Regions from separate parts of the Cedecea neteri genome, predicted to be linked through region 4. Evidence: predicted binding sites of a transcription regulator. Region 4 holds the regulator's gene; each other region holds the start of a gene.
The links. The regulator CRP, encoded in region 4, controls carbon source genes, mostly activating them, when cyclic AMP is high. The targets are predictions, from matches to a motif close to ATGTGANNNNNNTCACAT.
Positions count from the first base shown of each region.

Region 1: LH86_RS19580 (mannitol dehydrogenase family protein) is a predicted target of CRP. The motif match lies at 2,541-2,558, and genes of this name have one in related genera.
Region 2: LH86_RS10605 (GntP family permease) is a predicted target of CRP. The motif match lies at 2,104-2,121, and genes of this name have one in related genera.
Region 3: focA (formate transporter FocA) is a predicted target of CRP. The motif match lies at 2,911-2,928, and genes of this name have one in related genera.

Region 1 covers NZ_CP009459.1:4,195,020-4,200,738, reverse strand. Annotated here, with positions in the region: gene LH86_RS19585 (CobW family GTP-binding protein) at 1-833, opposite strand, end outside; gene LH86_RS19580 (mannitol dehydrogenase family protein) at 983-2,449, opposite strand; gene yeiP (elongation factor P-like protein YeiP) at 2,640-3,212, opposite strand; gene LH86_RS19570 (DUF2534 family protein) at 3,377-3,637, opposite strand; gene LH86_RS19565 (TonB-dependent copper receptor) at 3,698-5,719, opposite strand, start outside.
Region 2 covers NZ_CP009459.1:2,248,901-2,254,619, forward strand. Annotated here, with positions in the region: gene rnk (nucleoside diphosphate kinase regulator) at 24-434, opposite strand; gene LH86_RS10605 (GntP family permease) at 596-1,972, opposite strand; gene LH86_RS22575 (hypothetical protein) at 2,252-2,410, opposite strand; gene rna (ribonuclease I) at 2,502-3,308, opposite strand; gene dcuC (anaerobic C4-dicarboxylate transporter DcuC) at 3,396-4,772, opposite strand; gene LH86_RS10620 (DUF2946 domain-containing protein) at 5,182-5,595, shown strand; gene LH86_RS10625 (copper-binding protein) at 5,662-5,719, shown strand, end outside.
Region 3 covers NZ_CP009459.1:2,543,306-2,549,024, reverse strand. Annotated here, with positions in the region: gene serC (3-phosphoserine/phosphohydroxythreonine transaminase) at 1-481, opposite strand, end outside; gene ycaO (30S ribosomal protein S12 methylthiotransferase accessory factor YcaO) at 820-2,580, shown strand; gene focA (formate transporter FocA) at 2,987-3,844, shown strand; gene pflB (formate C-acetyltransferase) at 3,896-5,719, shown strand, end outside.
Region 4 covers NZ_CP009459.1:717,052-722,770, reverse strand. Annotated here, with positions in the region: gene LH86_RS03530 (YccS/YhfK family putative transporter) at 1-1,463, opposite strand, end outside; gene crp (cAMP-activated global transcriptional regulator CRP) at 1,526-2,158, opposite strand; gene LH86_RS03520 (OsmC family protein) at 2,471-2,875, shown strand; gene LH86_RS03515 (phosphoribulokinase) at 2,912-3,781, opposite strand; gene LH86_RS03510 (YheU family protein) at 3,872-4,090, opposite strand; gene LH86_RS03505 (hydrolase) at 4,092-5,108, opposite strand; gene LH86_RS03500 (LysE family translocator) at 5,169-5,719, shown strand, end outside.

The DNA of each region.
Region 1 (5,719 bases), 1.2 Mb from region 4:
AGGCCTTCGGGAATACGCAAGACGCCTTTGACTCGCTCAACCGGGGCAAGACGCGCCCACTCCAGCAGGCCAATAGTGTCGAACACGGTTTCTTCATCGAAAATCCAGCCACAGGCGTGATAACTCTGCCCGCTGTTCACGCTCCGACGCCAGCGCTGATGTCCCGGGAGGCTGAGTGCGGCAAGACCATGAGGGACCGATTGGGCATGCTGGTGCCCGGGGCTGGACGGCAGCACGCGTTGGTTCAGTCTTGGTTTGTCGAGAAGCGCAATGCTCACGGCACCTTTTTCCGCGTGTACAAGTTCGCGATTGTCGCCATTATTTTGGTACCAGCGCGCTAAAGCGGCATGGCTTTCCGACGTAGTGCGGTCTTGTTTATTAGCCACAATGATGTCCGCCGCGGCAAGCTGGTCGCGGAAGTTGTCATTTTTTAGGGCTTTTTCATCCAGAAGCTGGCGCGAGTCGAGCAGACAAAGCGTGGCCCGCAGGTCAATCCACGGCTGATATACGTCAGCGGTGAGCATATCCAGGATTTGTTTCGGGTGGCCAAGGCCGGTGGGTTCAATCAGCAGGCGGTCGGGCTTGCCCTGGCGCAGCAGCGTATTAAGGCCGACCTGCATCGGCAGGCCGTTAACGCAGCACATACAGCCGCCAGGGATCTCTTTCAACAGCGCGCCGCTGTCTGCCAGCAGGGCACCATCGATGCCCACTTCGCCAAATTCATTGACCAGCACCGCCCATTTTTCATCGGCGGGCTTGTTGGCCAGCAAATGCAAAATGGTGGTGGTTTTACCGCTGCCCAGAAAGCCGGTAATTAAATTCGTTTTTGTCACGGTGACTCCGGGGGTTACTGCCTGTAAACCACGTCAATCTATCAGTGATTATTCATTATTTACGCTGACTATCCTGACGACAACCCGGAAAAAAGAGAAGCCTTAACGCGGCTTACCGCACGGTAAGACCACGTTAAGCGCATTGATTGTTAACTTAAGCACAAGTTTTCGACCGCGCCGCGTGCGCCCAGGCGAATGAGTTGCTGCCAGGCCTGCTGAACGTTTTCGACAAACTTTTCGTTTTTGGGCAGGTCATCACCAAAAATTTCGTTCAGGCTGAGGAGGGTGCTGACGCGTTCGTTTTCGCCGCTGTCGCTCACCAACATCTGGATTTTGCCCTGGAGCGGATCGCGCACGTCAATTGCATGGCCCTTTTCGTCGAGGCCGCTCACGTAGCGCATCCAGCCTGCGATCCCGAGCGCCAGACATGGCCAGCGGCTCCCGTTTGCCAGATGCCAGCGCACGCTTTCCAGCCAGCGTTGGGGAAGCTTCTGACTGCCGTCCATGGCAATTTGCCAGGTACGGTGCTTCAGCGCTGGGTTTGCAAACCGCTCGAGCAGGCTGGCGGCGTACTGCTCCAGGTCGACGCCCCGAATATTCAGCGTCACCGCTTGCTCCTGCAGCATCAGGTGCCTGGCCGCACGGGCAAAGTTCTCGTCAGCCATACAATCATTAATATGCGGGTAACCGGCGAGATAGCCGAGATAAGCCAGAAATGAGTGGCTGCCGTTGAGCATCCGCAGCTTCATCTGCTCGTAGGGCACCACATCGTCAACCATTTCCACTCCGACGGCTTCCCATTCCGGGCGACCGGCGACGAAATTATCTTCAACGACCCACTGAATAAACGGCTCGGCGGCAATGGCACAGGGGTCTTGTACGCCCAGTATTTCCGCAATTTCCTGCAGCGATTCCTCCGTGGCTGCCGGAACAATGCGGTCGACCATGGTGCTTGGGAAAGTGACCTCTTTGGCAATCCATTCTGCCAGCCCGGCGCTTCGACTCGCGGCCATACCCAGCACGGCCTGGCGAACCAGGTGCCCGTTATCAGGAATGTTATCGCAGGATAAGACCGTAAACGGGCGTAATCCACGCTCACGGCGGCGGCTTAGCGCCTCCACAAGTATTCCCGGCACGGAATGCGGGGCCTCAGGCGACGCCAGATCGTGAATAATGCGCTCATTGGTGGTATCAAGTTTTCCGCTGGCGGGATCGATGCAGTAGCCTTTTTCGGTCACCGTCAGTGAAACAATGGCGACCTGTGGCTCACAAAACTTCTCTATGATCGCTTCCATGCCGTCCAGCTTCGCATTCAGGCACTCTTTGACTGCCCCAATAACCTGCGCCTGGTTTCCCGCCGCTCCCTTCTCCAGCACCGTGAAAAGATGATCCTGTTGCCTGAGATCGTGCATCAGCTTATCGCCGTTAAACAGACTGATCTCGCAGATCCCCCAGTCGCCGCCAAGTTTGTTGAGCACCCGATCGGTGAGCAGCGCCTGATGCGCTCGGTGAAAAGCGCCAAACCCAAAATGCACGATACGCGTTTTAAGCTCGCAGCGGTCGTAGTTTGGCCGCTGAACGATATCCGGAAGTGAAGCAGTGGCAAGGGTATCCATAGAGTCTCATCCTGTGTAGGGAGGTGGGAGTCTATGCAGTGTAAAGCTGTATGATAGGAAATGAAATTGGTCTGTTTAGTTAATCGATTTTGTGTGATGGAGGTCTGATAATAAGGCTGTGTGATTTAATTGGTATAATAACTTCGGCCGTTAGAGTAAAAAAACGCTCCCGAAGGAGCGCCATTTATCGTCAGTCTGCGCGGCCCATAGAGCGTTTTTCTGCAATATGAATGCGGATTTTTTCCCCGGCAACCATGTATTCCGGCACCTGAATCACGAGGCCGGTGGACAGCGTTGCTGGTTTGGTACGGGAGCTGGCGGAAGCGCCTTTGATGCCCGGTGCGGTTTCGATGATTTCCAGATCCACGGTTTGCGGCAGCTCCAGCGCCAGCAGCTGGCCATCCCAGGTCAGAACCTGCATATCCGGCATACCGCCTTCAGGAATGAACTGCAGCTCTTCTTCGATCTGATCTTTGGTGAAGATGTACGGCGTATAATCTTCTTTATCCATGAACACATATTCGTTGCCGTCGATATAGGAGAAGTCAACGAAGCGACGGGTCAGGGTGATGGTGTCAACAATATCATCACCTTTGAAGCGCTCTTCCACTTTCTGCCCGGTGCGAACATCGGAGAAACGCATCTTATACAGGGTTGCTGCGCCGCGTGCGCTGGGAGCCTGGATATCAATGTCTTTAACAATCAGCAGCTTGCCGTTGTAATTGAGTACCATGCCTTTTTTGATTTCGTTAGCTCTTGCCATCGGTGTTTCCTGTCAAAAATTGAGATGCGAAAATATTGCGTCAAAGTACTCGTGAGGCGCGTTTCAGGCAAGCGGATTTGATAAAGAAGCACAAAAGTAAGGGGTTTAAGGCAAGCGTGCCGACAACATCCTGCTTTGCCGACACGCCGGAGGCGTAAAGTGCCCTAGCCGCGGCCATCCTTAGGCGCTAAGAAATAGAAAGCAAACGGCAGCGAACACAGAATAGTGAACATGATCGTGTAGATAGTGACCCACGCGCCCTGCATGATAAACATGTCCAGCGTCCACTGCTCCATTGGCCAGTTGTACTGCTCTTCCACGCCTTCAAAGGTCACCTTAGAAATAAGCGACACGACAATAGTAAAGACGATGGCAACCGCGATAAGGAACTTTTTACCTTCTGGCGTACGAAGTTTTGCGAGCATATCAGCCTCCTGGCTGGGGAATGATTAAGCGTAATGGCCCCGACAACCGGGGCCAGGTAATTAAAACGTGACGTTCACTTTGCCCCAGACCGTCCGGCCTGGTTCATTGACCGGGGTATTGGACGAATAGCCAAAGCTGCTATTGCCCGCCAGGTTCAGGTGTTCGCTGTAGGTTTTGTTCAACAGGTTATCGACCCCGGCGCTGAGCTTGATGGCTTTGCTGAGGCGGTAAGCGGCGTTGACGGAGAAAATCGCGAAGCTGCTGCTTTTGTCGAAATCTTTCCCGACCACATTACCCTCATTCAGCGCCACGCGATGCTGGCTGCTGACCAGTCGCAACAGGCCGGTGCTGCTCCAGTCTCCTCGCTCCCAGGTGAGGCCGAGGCGCGTTTCCAGCGGGGCTATTTGCGGCAGCGGCTGATGGTCACTGGTGTTTTGCCCCCAGGCATACGCCAGGCTTGCGTCCGCCTTCCAGGCTTCAGTCAGCGCGTAGCTCATGCCCATTTCTCCTCCCATAATCGTGGCGTCCACGTTATCTGCCTGACTGACGCGGGCGTTATTGGGGTCATAGCGGAAGAGAATAAAATCATTCACCCGGCCAAGGTATGCGGAAACCCAGCTGTTGAAGCGCTCGCCGTTGTACTGGGCGCCAATATCCAGCTGCGTCGTTTTTTCCGTTTTCAGCTTATCGAAGACATTTTTGGTGCCGTCCGGCCCGTAGGTGGGGGAGAACAGTTCCCAGTAATCCGGGAAGCGTTCGGTGTAGCCCACGCCAGCGTACAGCATGACGGGGAGGTCACTCAGCGTTTGTTCGTAGCGCACAAAACCTGCCGGTAGTGTTTTGCTCCGCACGCTGGCACCTACGTCCGTATCATTATTGACGCGAGTCCGATCGAGGCGCGCGCCGCCGATAACTTTGCTGCTGTCGGTGGCGTTCCAGGTCAGCTCGCTAAAGAGACCAGCGTCCTGGAAACGAGCATCCTGCTTCCAGCCTGCGTCCTGTTTGCTGCGGTGGGTGCTTTGCTGCCCGTCGATACCGCTGCGCAGTTCGTAGTCAGACCACAGCCACGTACCCATCATGCGGCCGCCAACCGTGCGGCGATCGAGCTGCATTGCCATCGGCATATTCATGCTCATGGATGAACCCATGCCCATCGAACTGCCCATATCCATGCCCATCGAGGAGGCAATATGCCCGCCGGACATGCCGCTGGACATCGTCCCCGGCGACCGAAGGGAATAGTTGTCCATAATGTGGTTGGCGTAGTTGTAGTAGACGCTGCTTTCAAACTTGTTGAACACCTCGCCGATGTTCGACATTTCGAAGCGCGCCCCAAGGCTGTCGCGCCTGAACTGGGAGCCGTCCATACTGCGGCCCGCGTAGCGCGCTTCACCGTTGCCTTTACCCGCCGTTAGCTCCAGCAATGTATCTTTGTTGGGCGTCCAGCCCAGCGCAACGTCGGCGTTCCATTTATCCCACTTTGAGGCCACCCGGTTGCCGTTGCCGTCTTCGTAATCGCCAGAATGGGACTTATTGCCGATCAGGCGTAAATAGCCGTCTTCACTCCCCAGACTGACGTCTGCATTGCTGTCCCAGCGCTGATTAGAGGCGGTAAGCACGCTGGCCGTACCCTGGATACCTGCTTTATCAAAGCGCGGTGGTTCCCTGTCGAAGCGTACCGTTCCCGCGGAGTTACCTGGCCCCCAAAGCACGCTTTCCGGGCCTTTAATCAGCGTCAACAGATCAAAGCTTTCCGGTGAAATATATGAACTTGGCGCATCCATTCTGGCCGGACAGGCTCCCGGCATTTCACCATTATTGGTCAGGATACGCAGGCGAGAACCGAACATACCGCGAAACACCGGGTCACCGTTGGTGCCGCCGTTACGGATTTGTGAGAAGCCGGGGATGGTTTTCAGATAGTCAGAGCCGTCACTGGCTGGCACAGGCTGACGCGGCGTTTTAGGGGAGGTCACAACTTCCAGCGGCGATGATGCCGGAGAGGTGACGATCATCACGGCATCGTCCGGCATATTCATCGTGTCATGCGAACCCGCCGCGATGGCTGCGGGAGAAGTGAT
Region 2 (5,719 bases), 1.5 Mb from region 4:
AAAGACTGCACCAGCGAATCGAATTAGCGGTGAAACTCCCCGGCAGATTCAGGCTGGTAGTGTAAAGCCAGCACTTCAAGGTGAGTCTGGCTGCCGTTTGGCAACGTCCAGTTGATACTATCGCCAACCCGCAGGCCGAGCAGCGCAGCTCCGACCGGAGCCATAACAGAAAGCTGGTTATCGCTGTCGGTCAGGTTCGCCGGGTAAACCAGCGTGCGAACGTGGACTTCCTGGGTGCTTAAATCGCGAAACTCTACGCGGCTGTTCATGGACACCACATCCGACGGCATCTTCTCCGGGCTGCACATCTCCGCGCGATCCAGTTCGGCGTTGAGCGCCTCTGCCACCGGGGCTTTGGCGAACTGCGGCTGTTCCAGCAGGCGGTCAAGGCGTTCGGCGTCTAGTTCGTTAATGATGATGGCAGGTCTGGACATAGTTCTCTCCGTGTAAAAAAGCAGGGCACTCATGTGCTGAAATCGTACAAAGAAAAACCCCCACCGAAACCGGCGAGGGTTGTTCACGTAGGAACGATGATACTGAGCTTAGCCCGGAGTTGAAAGCGAGATCAGTCACATTTTGACTTCCCCCGATTCCCTTACAGAATCACGCTCCCCAGCGCTGCCAGCAGGAAGGCGATGGTGCCGATCAGCGTTTCCATCACGGTCCAGGTTTTCAGCGTCGTTTTCTCATCCATTTCCAGGAAACGGCCCACCAGCCAGAAGCCGGAGTCATTCACGTGAGACAGCACGGTTGCTCCGCCCGCTATGGCGATAACAATAAAGCACAAATCAAACTGGCTGAGGCCCGTGGTGGCTTCGACCATCGGTGAGACCAGCGCGGCGGTGGTGGTCAGAGCTACGGTGGCTGACCCCTGAGCGACGCGAAGCGCGGTCGAGATAACAAAGGCGGCAACGATAACCGGCATGCCTGTGTCTGAGAGTACGCCAGCCAGCGCGTCACCAATGCCGCTTGCGCGCAGCACGCCGCCGAACATACCGCCTGCGCCGGTCACCAGGATAATGCCGCAAATAGGGCCGAGTGCGCCGTCACATACCTTTTCAAGGTGCTGGCGGCTATGTTTGCCGCTGAAGACCATCAGGGCAAAAAAGACGGTAATCAGGAGCGCAATAGGCGTTTTGCCCAGCATGCGTAAGAAGTTCACCAGCGTATTGTCGGCGCTGACCCAGCCGAGGACCGTGGCGGTGTTAAGGCCGGTATCGAGGAAAATCAGTACCAGCGGCATCAGTAAAATTGTCATGACCATGCCGAATGACGGCGGCTGGTGATTCTGGTCCACTTCGACTTTACCAAGGAAAGAACTCGGCAGAGGAATATCGAATTTCTTCCCGGCATACAGCCCGAAGAGATAGGCTCCGATATACCAGGTCGGGATAGCGATAATCAGCCCCACCACAACCAACAGGCCGATGTTCGCGCCCAGCAGCTCGCTGGCAGCAACAGGGCCTGGATGCGGCGGCAGAAGCGCATGCATCACCGCGAAAGCACCTGCTGCGGGGAGCGCATATTTCAGGGTTGAACCGCCGAATTGCTTCGCCACGCTGAAGATGATCGGCAGCATGACCACCAGACCTGCATCGAAGAAGATCGGAAAGCCAAACAGCAGTGACGCGACACCGAGCGCGAAGGGGGCCCGGTGAGCGCCAAATGTGCCAACCAGGGTGTCTGCCAGCACTTTTGCCCCGCCGGAAATTTCCAACAGGCGACCGATCATGGCGCCTAACCCAACCAATAACGCGACGCCTGCCAGCGTGCTGCCGAAGCCGCCCAGAATCGTGGGCACAATTTTGTCGAACGGCACGCCGGTGACGAGAGCCACAATGACGCTGACCAGGGTCAGCGCCAGGAAGGCATGTACGCGAAAGCGCATGATCAATACGAGCAGGAGCACGACGGAACAGGCGGCAATACCCAGCAGGCTTCCTGCGCCTAAATTTGTTGTTATTTCAGTCATTTTATTTCCCCAGTGGCAAATTCTCAGGCAAATGCACCAAAAGCGTGTTATTGGGTGATGCTGATACCGGTAACATGATATCGGTAACATACGGTTGCCTGTAAATGAACTCTGTAATGTTTGTTAACATTTTGGGACGAAGTTCAAACAATCAAAATAATCAGTGCGAAAGGAGAGCTGGGGAATTGTTTGGCTGGAAAAAATCTGACATGCGCCTGACTAATATCGTCAGGAAACGGTATTCAGCAGGGCCCCGCGCTGCAAGGAGCCCGACTGTTTTTAACGAGCGTGATGTTCCGCTATCGGCAACAAGAGCTCTTTGAGAATGTCATAACGCTGCTGCGGCGAGAGCCAGATAAACCCCAGCAGTTTTTGCTGACTGCCTTCACGCTCGAACTGCGCCTTCAGCTGCAGTAAATACCGTTTTGTTCTGTTCATGGTGACCTCCAGGTTCGTTACCTGAAGGCTATAGCCAAAAAACCGGAACAAATAGTGATGCGATTAATTTTTGACTTCAGTATTTATCCTGTTAGTAGCCAACTGCGTCCAGGCGGAAGCTCTTCCCGCAGTTGCCGGGGTGTTTCTGTGGGGCGAATGAGGCGGTTTGCAGCGGTTGGTTAATCTTGTCTGCCAGCAGGGAGATCTGCATTTCCGTGAGGTAGGCGGGATTACCGTCACAGGTGAGCTTGATAGCATCCACTGCATCGCTGCCCCAGGTTTGCTTCACCGCCTTGTTAAACGCTTTACGCGTCACGACCTGGCCGTAGTTCTGAGCCAGGAACTGGCCAAAGGCGCTGTGTTTCATTTCCCCGTTCAGGCGCACCATCGTGCCGAAGTAATCGTCAGGGTTGAACCCGAAACACACGCCGTGCTTGGCGTATTCATAGCGTTCCAGGCAGGATTGCCCGCCTGCGCCCGGCATCACGCCCGCCAGCTTTGAGGCCATTTCAACGGAAAGCCCGGTGTCCGGCGCGGCGCATTTGTTTGACGCTCTTGCTTCGGCCATATTCGGTACCGGGCGAGTGGCGCAGCCGTAGCGCATCCAGCGTTTCTCATCGACACCGCGTGAAGCGACCGATTTTGGCAGACCCGGCCAGAGACCGTGAACTGTCAGAAAGGCGCTTTTATCCGCCTGTTCCTGTTGAGCTTTGCACTCAGCGGGTTCGTTACGGTTGCGGTCGTGCATGCTCTGGCAGAAGCCGGTTTGCCAGGAGAGCGCCAGTACGTAGCGATCAAAATCCTTGTACTGGCTGGGCAGCAGGGCGTCGGCAAATGCTACATGGCTGAGGAAAAGTGGCGTGCAAAGCAGTAAATGTCGCGGTGTGAAATTCATCATTATTCTCTTATCTGTCCTGGAGGCGGGCTTATTATAGGCATAAAAAAAGCGCCTGATGCAGGCGCTTGAAACGATGATGTCTGCTTGTTAGTGAACGATCGCTGCTGCAGGAACCAGAATCTCCGTGGCGATAATCACCACAATAAGACCGACGGCGACTGGCACAGAGGTACGCTTCACGACTTCGAAAGGCGATATTTTTGCCATCCCGGCGACGGCCACTACCACGCCGGAAACGGGGGAAATGGTGCGGCCCAGGTTGGAGGCCTGCAACATTGGAATGGTCAGGTAGGCAGGGTTAATCCCGGAAGAGTGCGCCAGTTTCGGGATCATTTCGACGAAGGCATAGAACGGTGCGTTCCCGGAGCCGGTGGTCATTGCCGCCAGCATGGTCAGAACGACCAGCACCAGCATCAGAATAATACTCGCGGAACCAAACGAGGTGGCAATGGAGATCAGGCTTTGAATAAAGCCGATGGTGCTTAAGCCCTGGGCAAAGACGCCGGCGGCAACCAGCAGCATCACCACGTTGGCGAAGGCGTCCGCCATGCCGCGATAGCAAACTTCCATCCCGGAGAAGACGTGCTGCGTGTTGAAGCTGCGGAAGAACTCAATCAGCGCGGCAATCAGAATACATATCACCAGGATAGTAATGATATGCAGCTGCGGGCCCCATTTGCCGTCGAAAATCAGTACGCCAATGATCGGCGTAAACGGCAGAATGGCGTAAAAAGAGGGCGCGGTGGTCTGAATTTCAGTCACGTCCAGCATTTCGTGGTTGATTTGCTCTTTTTTATCGAGATAGCGCTGCCAGAAGAAGTGCGCAATTGCCATGCTGATGATAGCGGCGATGGAAATAGGAATGGTCGTTTTAAAGGCGAAATCGACCAGTGACATTTCAGAGGCCTGAGCGGCCAGCACCACGTCACCGGAGGTTGGGGCCAGAATAATCGCCGCCGGGGAAGCGCAAATGGCCGCCGCTGCGCCACGACTGATGCCGACGTTGACCATGACCGGGAACAGCGTAGCCATTAACAGTACGCCAAGCCCGGTTGCGGACGAGACCGCCAGCGACATCAGGCAGGCGACGAAGTAGGCGGCAATCATCAGTAAGTAAGGTGAGTTGATGAATTTCAGCGGTTTAGAGGCCAGTTTGACCACCACATCGTTGGCGCCGATATGAGTCATGTAGGCGGCAAACCCGCAGAGCATCATGATCATCATGCCAAGATCGCCGCCGCGGCTCATCAATAATATTTTGACGTATTCAAAAATGTCCGTGGCGGTGTAGCCGGTGCTTTCCGCGCTGGCGGGCAACACTTTATGCCCCATCAGCGCGCTGACGATAAGTAACAATAACCCGCCGACGAACAGCACGCCGGTGGCGGAATAGCCTTTGATGATGTAGCGGGCAACGCCCACAATCACCACGACCCCGATAATAAGTTCCAGAATGGTAAGCATGATATCCCCTGATACGCTAAGGCGCTCTTCGGCGTCCTTACGCTTGCGGCTGTAAGTGGTTTTCTCTCAGAAAATTAAAATAGTGATTTTTTACAGATGGCTGTAAAGGGCTAAGAATTTGCCTCAGAACCCGTTTGGAGTTTCTGATGAACATCAACTTTCGTTGCAACGGATCAACTTTAGGCAAAGCTTTTGTTGGCTGCATTACGTTTATCGACGCGGCCGATAAAAAAATAAGGCATAAAAATTGTGCGAGTTTTGGCGACATAACCGACGATCGGTTATGTAAAAACAATGATTATTTTGCCTGATTGTTAACGAATGGCTTTTTCGTAAAGCAGTTAAAAAAAACTTTAAAACGCGACAGGCTGCCGCCTATACTGCCGATCTCTTTTATGTCGGGGTTTTTATGCTGCACACCTCCCTCTGGTCGACAAGCCGCTGGCGCTTTATCAGGAAGCATCTTTTGATGCTGCTGTTGGCGTTTGGCTGGTTTTTTGTCAACAGTCAGGTGGCAATAGCATCCTACGATTGCCCGGTTGATATGACCGCTGGCCCCATGGCTGCCCCGCATACCAACACCATGCAGATGCCTGATAAGGCGATGCAGGTGAAACTCAGTAACCCGCTGTGTGAAAAACACTGCGTGCCTGACGTGATGCAAAAAGACAACGGGCACATCTCGCTGGTGGCGTTACCGGTTGCAGATACCCTTGCGCTGGTTGAGCCTCAGTGTTCAACGGTTGTTGAATCCGCCCCTTATGTTACCCCTCCCGCAACAGGACCTCCGGCAACCATTCGTTTTTGCCGTTTTAGAGAATAACTCCAGCACCGTCAATGCATTGGGGCTTTGCCCATTCCCTTTTTGACTGTGTTTTGGAGATAAATCATGTTTAACGCTATTCGTTCTGCTGCAGCCGGTGCGCTGCTTGTTGTTGCCGCTTTCC
Region 3 (5,719 bases), 1.8 Mb from region 4:
CGTCGATTGAGATACCGTCAATTGTCTCATTCGGGCAATAATGCAGAAACGCGCTGTTATCAGACACCTGCCATTCGCTCATCGGCTTGATAGCGCGTTTACCGTCCACGGTAATTTTCACATCATGGGCAACCGGCTGGCAGTATTTTTTCGCTTCTTTAATTGCGCTATTTGCCCAGTAGCCGCCGTCAATGTAGTCGGCAGTAGTTTTGTCACCGAGAATATTCAGCGGTACGCCAGCAAACTGGCCGCGACCGCCGCCGTGGCAGAATAAAACTTTATAGTTGGAGGGGATTTGCAGCAGATCGCGAAAATCTTTTTCCGCCTCTTCAGCGACCTGAATAAACTCTTTACCACGGTGGCTAATTTCCATTACGGAAGTGCCGAGCCCGTGCCAGTCGCACAGTTCCTGTTGTGCACGACGAAGTACTTCAGCCGGCAGCATCGCCGGGCCAGAACTAAAATTGTATACCTGTGTCATTTCCCCTCACCACGCCTCGAGCAATAAGTTTTTATTACATTATCGGTTTTATCATTCAGCGGCGCAGTGTTGCAACGGTTAATCCCTCGCGGAAGACCAATGTGAGCAAAATCACACAACACAATCTTCCGGCAAGCGAAAAAACTGCCCGATTTCCGGCGGCAAGGCAATACGGCGGACATGCCCCATGGCGGCCAGTCATTTTACTACCATAACAGCGAGTTACTGTAAGCAGGTATAGCCTGTTATGCTAGCGTCGCCTGCACCGGGCTGAAGATAGCGTCTGCCCGGTAAAACCCGTATCATTGCGCGTTTTGCGTACCATTAAAGTGAACCCCATGACCCAGACATTTATCCCCGGCAAAGATGCCGCCCTGGAAGACTCCATCGCTCGCTTCCAGAAAAAGCTGACCGACCTCGGTTTCAATATCGAAGAAGCCTCCTGGCTTAACCCGGTACCAAACGTTTGGTCGGTGCATATCCGTGACAAAGACAGCGCCCTGTGCTTCACCAACGGTAAAGGTGCGACCAAAAAAGCCGCGCTGGCATCTGCGCTGGGTGAATATTTTGAACGTCTGTCGACTAACTACTTCTTCGCCGACTTCTGGCTGGGCGATACGATTGCAAACGGCCCGTTTGTGCATTATCCGAACGAGAAATGGTTCCCGCTGCCGGAAGATGACCAACTGCCTGAAGGCATCCTCGACGATCGTCTGCGCGCTTTCTACGACCCGGAAAACGAAGTCGGTGCCGGGATGCTGATCGATCTGCAGTCCGGGAACGAAGAGCGCGGTATTTGTGCCCTGCCATTCACCCGACAGTCAGACCTGCAGACTGTTTATATCCCGATGAACATCATTGGTAACCTGTACGTCTCCAACGGCATGTCTGCGGGCAACACGGCTAATGAAGCGCGGGTTCAGGGTCTGTCTGAAGTCTTCGAGCGCCATATCAAAAACCGCATCATCGCAGAAAGCATCAGCCTGCCAGAGATCCCACAGGATGTGCTGGCCCGCTATCCGGGCGTCGTGGAATCTATTAAAACGCTTGAAGCTGAAGGCTTCCCTATTTTTGCGTATGACGGTTCTCTGGGCGGTAAGTACCCGGTTATCTGCGTCGTACTGTTCAACCCGGCCAACGGAACCTGTTTCGCCTCCTTCGGCGCACATCCTGATTTTGGCGTTGCGCTGGAACGTACCGTCACCGAGTTGCTCCAGGGGCGCGGTCTGAAAGATCTGGATGTCTTTACGCCGCCAAGCTTCGACGATGAAGAAGTCGCTGAACACGCGAACCTGGAAACACACTTCATCGATTCCAGCGGCCTGATTTCCTGGGATATGTTCAAGCAGGACGCCGATTACCCGTTTGCTGACTGGAGCTTTGCTGGCACAACGGAAGAAGAGTTCGCTACGCTGATGGCTATCTTCAAGTCGGAAGATAAAGAAGTGTATATCGCCGACTACGAGCATTTGGACGTCTATGCCTGCCGTATTATCGTCCCAGGCATGTCTGATATTTACCCTGCCGACGACCTGCTGCTGGCCAACAACAGCATGGGCAGCCACCTGCGTGAAACAATTCTTGCGTTACCGGACAGTGAATGGGAGCAACAGGACTATCTGGATCTGATTGCCCAACTGGACGACGAAGGCCACGATGATTTCACCCGCGTGCGTGAATTACTGGGCCTGGCTACCGGGAAAGATAACGGCTGGTACACACTGCGCATTGGCGAGCTGAAAGCCATGCTGGCGTTAGCGGGTGGCGATCTTGAGCAGGCGCTGATCTGGACCGAGTGGACCATGGAGTTCAACGCTTCCATCTTTAGTCCGGAGCGTGCCAACTACTACCGCTGCCTGCAAACTCTGCTTCTGTTGTCACAGGAAGAAGAGCGCGAGCCTCTGCAATACCTGAACGCTTTCGTCCGTATGTACGGGGCTGAAGCCGTAGATGCCGCCAGCGCGGCGATGAGCGGTGAGGCCGCCTTCTATGGGCTGCAGCCAGTGGATAAGGATCTAAAAGCCTTCCCGGCGCATCAGGCTCTGCTGGCCGCGTACGAAAAGTTACAGCGCGCTAAAACCAAATATTGGCAGGTATAAAGTAATTTATTGACAACTTCCAGGTGCGTGTAGCACCTTGTCTGAGCTATATTACGGGGCGCTTTTTGCGCCCCTTTTTATTATTGCAACAATAATAATTTATTATGTAATTTTTTAGTTAATTTCAGGTAAATGGTTATTTTTTGATAACGGCAACAATGTTATCAAAATATAAAAATACCCCATTATAATTAACCAATTTCATGTCAGGGAGAAGCCAAATTCAATTTTATTTATAATTATTAAAATTTATTTTTTCATTTAAAATCAAAATATTATGATGAAAAACAGGAAAAGACCTGCTTTTTCAGTGCCTATTAGCTTGGCGAGATATGATCCACATCAATTTTTACTCTATAATGCTTTGTTAGTATCTCCTCGCCGAATTAAATAAGAGAGAGTTAGTGTGAAAGCTGACAACCCTTTTGATCTAGTACTTCCACCAGCGATGGCAAAAATTGCCGAAGATGCTGGCGTCTATAAAGCAACAAAACAGCCGCTAACGACCTTTTACTTAGCGATTACCGCCGGCGTCTTCATTTCGATTGCCTTCGTGTTCTACATCACCGCCACAACCGGCACATCCACGATTCCGTTTGGGATTGCCAAGCTGATTGGCGGCACATGTTTCTCATTAGGTTTAATTCTTTGTGTTATCTGCGGTGCAGACCTTTTCACCTCCACCGTGCTTATCGTCGTTGCCAAAGCCAGCGGCCGTATCACCTGGGGCCAGCTACTGCGTAACTGGGCTAACGTCTACATCGGTAACCTGATCGGTGCCCTGCTCTTTGTGCTGTTGATCTGGCTGTCCGGCATGTATATGACCGCCAACGGCGCATGGGGGCTGAATGTCCTGCAAACCGCCGACCATAAAATGCACCACACATTTGTTGAGGCCGTCTGCCTTGGCATTCTGGCGAACCTGATGGTGTGTCTCGCCGTCTGGATGAGCTACTCCGGCCGCAGCCTGATGGACAAAATGTTTGCTATGATCCTTCCGGTTGCCATGTTTGTTGCAAGCGGCTTTGAGCACAGCATCGCAAATATGTTCATGATCCCGATGGCTATCGTGGTTCGTGACTTTGCCAGCCCGGAATTCTGGACCGCCGTAGGGTCTTCTCCGGAAAGTTTCTCGCATCTGACCGTGTTGAACTTCATCACCGATAACCTGATTCCAGTCACCATCGGAAACATCATCGGCGGAGGTTTACTGGTTGGGTTGACATACTGGGTAATTTATCTGCGCGGTGGCGACAAGCATTAAGCTAAGTCAGTACGCAGGTTTAAGAACTCCACATTAGAAGGTAGGTGTTACATGTCCGAGCAAAATGAAAAGTTAGCCACAGCCTGGGAAGGTTTTGCTAAAGGCGACTGGCAGAATGAAGTCAACGTCCGTGACTTTATTCAGAAAAACTACACCCCGTACGAGGGTGACGAGTCCTTCCTGGCAGGTGCTACCGACGCAACTACCAAACTGTGGGACAGCGTGATGGAAGGCATTAAACTGGAAAACAGTACTCACGCGCCAGTTGACTTCGATACCGACCTCGCGTCTACCATCACCGCTCACGACGCGGGCTACATCAACAAGTCCCTCGAAACTATCGTGGGTCTGCAGACCGATGCTCCTCTGAAACGCGCTATCATTCCTTTCGGCGGCATCAAAATGGTCGAAGGTTCTTGCAAAGTATACGGTCGTGAACTCGACCCAATGCTGAAAAAGATCTTCACCGAATACCGCAAAACCCACAACCAGGGCGTGTTTGACGTTTACACCAAAGACATCCTGAACTGCCGTAAATCCGGTGTTATTACCGGTCTGCCAGATGCCTATGGCCGTGGCCGTATCATCGGTGACTACCGTCGCGTTGCGCTGTACGGTATCGACTACCTGATGAAAGACAAGTTCGCTCAGTTCAACTCACTGCAAACCAAACTGGAAAACGGTGAAGATCTGGAAGCAACTATCCGTCTGCGTGAAGAAATCTCCGAACAGCACCGTGCGCTGGGTCAGATCAAAGAGATGGCCGCTAAATATGGCTACGACATCTCAGGTCCTGCGACCAATGCTCAGGAAGCTATTCAGTGGACTTACTTCGGCTACCTGGCTGCGGTTAAATCTCAGAACGGCGCTGCAATGTCCTTCGGTCGCGTATCCACCTTCCTGGATGCTTACATCGAGCGCGATATCAAAGCAGGTAAAATCAACGAACAAGACGCTCAGGAAATGATTGACCACCTGGTCATGAAACTGCGTATGGTTCGCTTCCTGCGTACCCCAGAATACGATGAGCTGTTCTCCGGCGACCCAATCTGGGCAACCGAATCTATCGGCGGTATGGGCGTTGATGGCCGTACTCTGGTGACCAAAAACAGCTTCCGCTTCCTGAACACCCTGTACACCATGGGGCCGTCTCCGGAGCCAAACATCACCATTCTGTGGTCTGAAAAACTGCCACTGAACTTCAAAAAATACGCGGCTAAAGTCTCCATCGATACCTCTTCTCTGCAGTACGAGAATGACGATCTGATGCGTCCTGACTTCAACAACGATGACTACGCTATCGCATGCTGCGTAAGCCCGATGATCGTTGGTAAGCAAATGCAGTTCTTCGGTGCTCGTGCAAACCTGGCGAAAACCATGCTGTACGCTATCAACGGCGGCGTTGATGAAAAACTGAAAATGCAGGTTGGTCCTAAAGAAACACCAATCACTGCCGACGTTCTGGACTACGACAATGTGTTGGATCGTCTGGATCACTTCATGGACTGGCTGGCTAAACAGTACGTTACCGCGCTGAATATCATTCACTACATGCATGATAAATACAGCTACGAAGCGTCTCTGATGGCTCTGCACGACCGTGACGTTGTTCGCACCATGGCTTGTGGTATCGCGGGTCTGTCCGTTGCGGCTGACTCCCTGTCTGCAATCAAATACGCGAAAGTAAAACCTATCCGTGACGAAGATGGCCTGGCTATCGACTTCGAAATCGAAGGTGAATATCCACAGTTCGGTAACAACGATCCTCGCGTAGATGACATCGCCGTTGACCTGGTTGAACGTTTCATGAAGAAAATTCAGAAACTGACCACCTACCGTGGCGCTATCGCGACCCAGTCTGTTCTGACCATCACC
Region 4 (5,719 bases):
AGCCGGGGAATGATGTAACTTTCGGCGCTGAGAGTGATGAGCTGCAGGGTATATACCGCGGTGACGGTAAAACCAATGGTGGCCCAGCCGTAGCTTTTGCGGATGAACAGGTAGCTAACCAGCGTAATCATTAACATCGCCAGCAGGGTGTAGCTGTCCGGGACGTGGAAGTGCAGGGTGATACCGGCGATACACAACCCTGCCATGGTGCCTGCCGCCCTGTGAACGATGCGCACCCGTGTTGCACCGTAGCCGTTTTGCGTCACGAACATCACCGTCATCAGGATCCAGTAAGGCTTTGGCAGGTGTAAGAAGGAGCCCAGCAGGCTGGCAATGGTCAGCATCACGCCTAAACGCGCGGAGCTGCGCAAAGCAGAGGATTTGAACGAGAGATAGCTTTTCAGGGCCGGGAAAAACGGCAGACGGCGCTCACGGTCTTCCATTAAATCTCTTACGTACAGCGGCCGCTGAGTTTTCAGTACCCGGGCAATGCGGCTGAAGTGGTAATGGCAAAATTGCCCTACCGGATTATCCGGGTTCTGTCGGGCGATTTTTTCCAGCGCGTCGATCTGCTTGTCCATGGTAAAGCGCGTTGGATAGCGGTGATAAAGAATATCGTCTGCCAGCACGCGCAGACGCGCGGCGATGGTTTGGGCATTCCAGCGGATCACAGCTTCCGCATGGCTTTGCTCGACCAGTTTTTGCACCTCTTCAGGCTGGTGCAGGCTTACCGAAATGTGTTCCTGCAGATCCAGCGCAACCTGGAAAGCGCGTAACAGGCGCTTGTAGCCGTTTTGCTGGTTGGCCGACAGCATATGCAGCTGCTGGTAGCAGGTGGTGATCAGGTCGACGGCTTTTTGCTGGCGGGCCAGCAATGGGGGCAGCGCTTTTTCCGGGTCGGTATGCTGGGTTAGCAGGCTGTATTTTGCTTCGCAGTAATCTGCCAGCTGGCGGTAAAGCAGGCTGAGCGACTCCCTGAGCGGCTGTTCACGCCATAGCCGGAACCAGAACCAGTTGAAGGCGCCGTACCAGATGGTGCCGAAGATATAGAGCACCATTGGTTTCCAGATCGGCATATTTCCGGCCATGCTGAGCGTAAAAATAGCGGCGATCAGCGATGCGGGCAGCAGGCGAGCGTGAAGTGAACTGATTTCCGCCGTCACGCCGAGCAGCAGAGCCATGACGATCAATATCGCAGGCAGAGGGATGTGGGTGTAAAGCAGCAGAAGCTGCAGGATAAGGCTGCTGAGGGCGAACAGGCTGCCGCCAATAATCAAACGTTTGAAAAAGCGTTTGTGTGGCGTGTCCAGCCCGGCAATGTTGCAGCAGGCGGGAACTAACGAGAAGAGCAGGCCGTTTTGCAGGCTGCCAAGCAACAGGCCGATAGCCACGGGAAGACACAGCACAAGCGTTTGCCTAAGCGCGTAGTTAACTTCCGGGTGGTAAATTAATCTCTTCCACATAGCCTGAATTGTAGAGACAAAAAAGGCGTGTTACCGAAGCGACACGCCTTTATAAGGGCTAATTAACGGGTGCCGTAAACGACGATCGTTTTACCGTGGGCAGAAATGAGATTCTGATCTTCCAGCATTTTCAGAATACGGCCAACGGTTTCGCGGGAGCAGCCCACGATCTGACCGATTTCCTGGCGGGTGATCTTGATTTGCATCCCGTCCGGGTGGGTCATGGCATCCGGCTGTTTAGCCAGGTTAAGCAGCGTCTGAGCGATACGGCCAGTCACGTCGAGGAACGCGAGGTTGCCGACTTTCTCAGAAGTCACCTGCAGGCGGCGTGCCATCTGGGAAGAAAGACGCATCAGGATGTCCGGGTTGACCTGAATTAGCTGACGGAATTTTTTATAGGAAATTTCAGCTACTTCACAGGCGGTCTTGGCACGAACCCAGGCACTGCGTTCCTGGCCTTCTTCGAATAAACCTAATTCACCAATGAAATCACCCTGATTCAGATAAGAAAGGATCATCTCCTTGCCTTCTTCATCTTTAATCAGAACAGCTACGGAGCCTTTGACGATGTAGTACAGCGTCTCCGCCTTTTCACCCTGGTGAATCAGCGTGCTCTTCGACGGATACTTATGAATGTGGCAATGAGACAAGAACCATTCGAGAGTCGGGTCTGTTTGTGGTTTGCCAAGCACCATGCGCGGTTATCCTCTGTTATAAACTGGCTACCAAAGACAAGACATGGGACCTCTTGTCTGGCGTTGCAATCGTGAAATTTTCCCAAGCCCTGGGAGCTGGCGTGCAGGTTCGCCCTGCTGCCTGTAATTAGTCGTTTCCTCTGCTTACGGCATAAACGTCTCTGTATCGCAGCAGCATCCGGATTGTTTTAGCATAGCTTTTGGTAAGTGTCTTGTATTGTCTCGTTTCAGCATGACTTGGATCGCCTTACGTTGCCAGTTTTCACGTAGACGCGTAATCTGAAAGAAAATTTTATTACGGGAGTAGGTAAAATGCAGGCACGTGTTAAATGGGTAGAGGGCATGACCTTCCTCGGAGAATCCGCTTCTGGCCACCAAATTTTGATGGACGGTAACTCCGGGGATAAAGCGCCAAGCCCGATGGAAATGCTGCTGATGGCCGCGGGCGGTTGTAGCTCAATTGACGTGGTGTCGATTCTGCAAAAAGGCCGCCATGACGTGACGGATTGTGAGGTGAAACTGACTTCTGAACGTCGTGAAGAAGCGCCACGTCTGTTTACCCGCATCCATTTGCATTTTGTTGTAACCGGGAAAGAGCTGAAAGAGAGTGCCGTTGCCCGCGCCGTTGAGCTGACTGCAGAGAAATATTGCTCGGTGACGTTGATGCTCGAGAAAGCCGCAGAGATTAGCCACAGCTACGAAATTATTGAAGCATAAAGTGAAAAGGGCGGTATCGAGACCGCCCTTACGCCATCAGGCAATTTTCCTGCCTTCCGCCAGCCGCTGCACCAGCGGGGCCATGATCAGCTCCATCGCCAGCCCCATTTTTCCGCCCGGCACCACCAATGTATTGATGTGGGAGATAAATGACCCCTGCAACATCGCCAGCAGATAAGGGAAGTCGATGTCATCCAGCCCACGGAAGTGAATGACCACGAAGCTTTCGTCCAGCGACGGAATAGCTCGCGCGGCAAATGGGTTAGAGGTATCCACCGTTGGAACGCGCTGGAAGTTGATATGGGTACGTGAAAACTGCGGCGTAATGAAGTTGATGTAATCGTCCATGGAACGCACCACGGAATCCATCACCGCTTCCCGTGAATGGCCGCGTTCGCTGGTATCGCGCACCAGTTTCTGAATCCATTCCAGGTTAACGATGGGCACCACGCCTACCAGTAAATCGACGCAGTCGGCGACGTTATGCTGAGGGGTGACCACGCCGCCGTGCAGACCTTCGTAAAACAGGACGTCGGTGGGTTCGGGGAGCGGTTGCCACGGGGTAAAAGTGCCCGGCACCTGGTTCCACGGTACGGCTTCATCATAGGTATGCAGGTATTTACGCGATTGCCCTTTTCCGGTCTGGCCGTATTCGATAAAGGTTCGTTCCAGTAACCCGAAGTCGTTGGCGTCCGGCCCAAAGTAGCTAATATGGCGGCCAGCATCGCGTGCTTTGCGGATAGCCATGTCCATTTCCGGGCGGGTATAACGGTGGAAACTGTCGCCTTCAACTTCGGCGGCGCGCAGGTTGAGCTGCTGGAAAATCTTGCGGAAAGCGAGGCTGGTGGTGGTGGTGCCGGCGCCGCTGGAACCTGTGACCGCAATAACCGGGTGTTTGGCTGACATAGGGTGAAAACTCCGTGAGGGATCGGAAAAGAGGTCTGTAACTGCTTGTTATACTTTTCAGCCAGTATAGATCACCCTGCCAGTTAGCGGTCAGCCGCGAAACTGCCCGCGCGGCATAATGTTCACCGTTTCATGGAGTTCAGACCAAACCAGCACGGCCTCGCCGCTTTGTAACTGGCGCTTCACGTCGGCGACTTTTTGCGTCAACGAGCGCTCCTGCTCACCATAATCGGTGCCTTCCCGTAATACAAAAGATTCAATCAAATTGTCGAGCGTTTCAGGGGCGAGATCTTGCCAGGGAATGATCATTTTAGTGGTCCAGGAAGCGGGTTAGCCAGTCGGGAATACGCTGCTCAAGCCACATCTGTGGGCGCAGCAGAGTCCCGCCGACAAAGCCAACGTGGCCGCCGTAAGTCGTGAGCTGGTAATGGATATTGGGCGGCAGCGTTTCGCGATCCGGGATGACGTGGTGATCCATAAAAGGGTCGTCTTTGGCATGGATAATCAGCGTCGGAGCGGCAATTTCCGGCAACAGCGGCATGGCGCTGCACTGGCGATAGTAGTCCAGCGCGTCGGCAAAGCCATGGATCTTCGAGGTAATTAAATCATCGAACTCGCGAATGCGGCGCAGGCTTTTCAGCTTGCGGAGGTCGATAGGCAGCGAGCCAGGGTAGCTCTTCAGCTTACGGGCGGCATTTTTCTTCAGCAGATTCAGCAGGTAATGCTGATAGACGCGCGAGAAGCCCTGCTCCATGTGGTAGCAACACTGCTCCAGCATCAGCGGGGCGGAGACAATCACGCCGGCTTTCAGCGTGCAGGCCGCGCCCTGTTTTGCCATCAGGCAGGCGAGCATGTTCCCGCCCAGCGAGAAGCCAACGGCGGCTGTTGGGACTTCACCGTAGCGCTGATTCAACCATTCGAGGAAGTAGGTGCCGTCTTCCGTTTCCCCGGAGTGGTAAATGCGTTCTTTGCGGTTTGGCACGCCGCTGCAGCCGCGAAAATGCATCACCACGCCCAGCCAACCGCGTTTTTTCGCCGCTTCTATCATGCCGTGGGCGTAGGGGCTGTGGAGGCTGCCTTCCAGTCCGTGAAACACGACTAAGCGTGGTTTGTGCATGGCAGTTTGCGGATCTTCGCTCCACGCAAGATCGACAAAATCCCCGTCCGGCATATCCAGACGCTGCCAGTGGGGTTTGAAATTGATTCGACGACGAATCAAACGTGGGATCATGGTTTGCAGATGCGGGTTACTGAGTCCGCGCATCGGGCGGAAATCGTCACCTTCATCATGATGAATATTCAATTCTAAAGGACTTGTACTGGCCATATCACACTGTTAGTTTCGTTTAGTTCGCTAATTATTCTTCGGGTGTGGAGCACCCAATTCATGGACTTAACGCTTTTTCTTTCGATGCTGGGCTTTCTCTGGGTCGCCGCCATCACACCTGGCCCTAATAATACGCTACTTACCGCGTCCGGGGCGAATTACGGTTTCTTCCGCAGCCTGCCGCTGATGATTGGCATTATGCTCGGGATGCAGTGCATTTTAGTGCTTGTTGCCTTCGGCGTAGGCAGCTTAATCCTGCTTTACCCCGCCCTGCACCTTATCCTGAAGATTGCCGGGAGCGTTTACCTTTTGTGGCTGGCCTGGAAAATTGGCACCGCGAAATACGAGCGCCTGGAAACGGATGCGGCCCCGCCGTCTCCGGTACCTTTCTGGCAGGGCGGCCTGCTGCAGGTGATTAACCCTAAAGCCTGGCTGATGGCGCTGGGCGCGGTAGCCAGTTTTAGCCTTGCGGGCGCAGACTATCTGCATTCCGTGGCGATGATTAGCGTAGGGATTGCGCTGGTCAACATTGTGGCCGGGGTTATCTGGATAGCTTTTGGCAGCCTGATTGGCCTGTTCCTGCGTAGCCGTCGTTCCTGGGCTATTTTCAA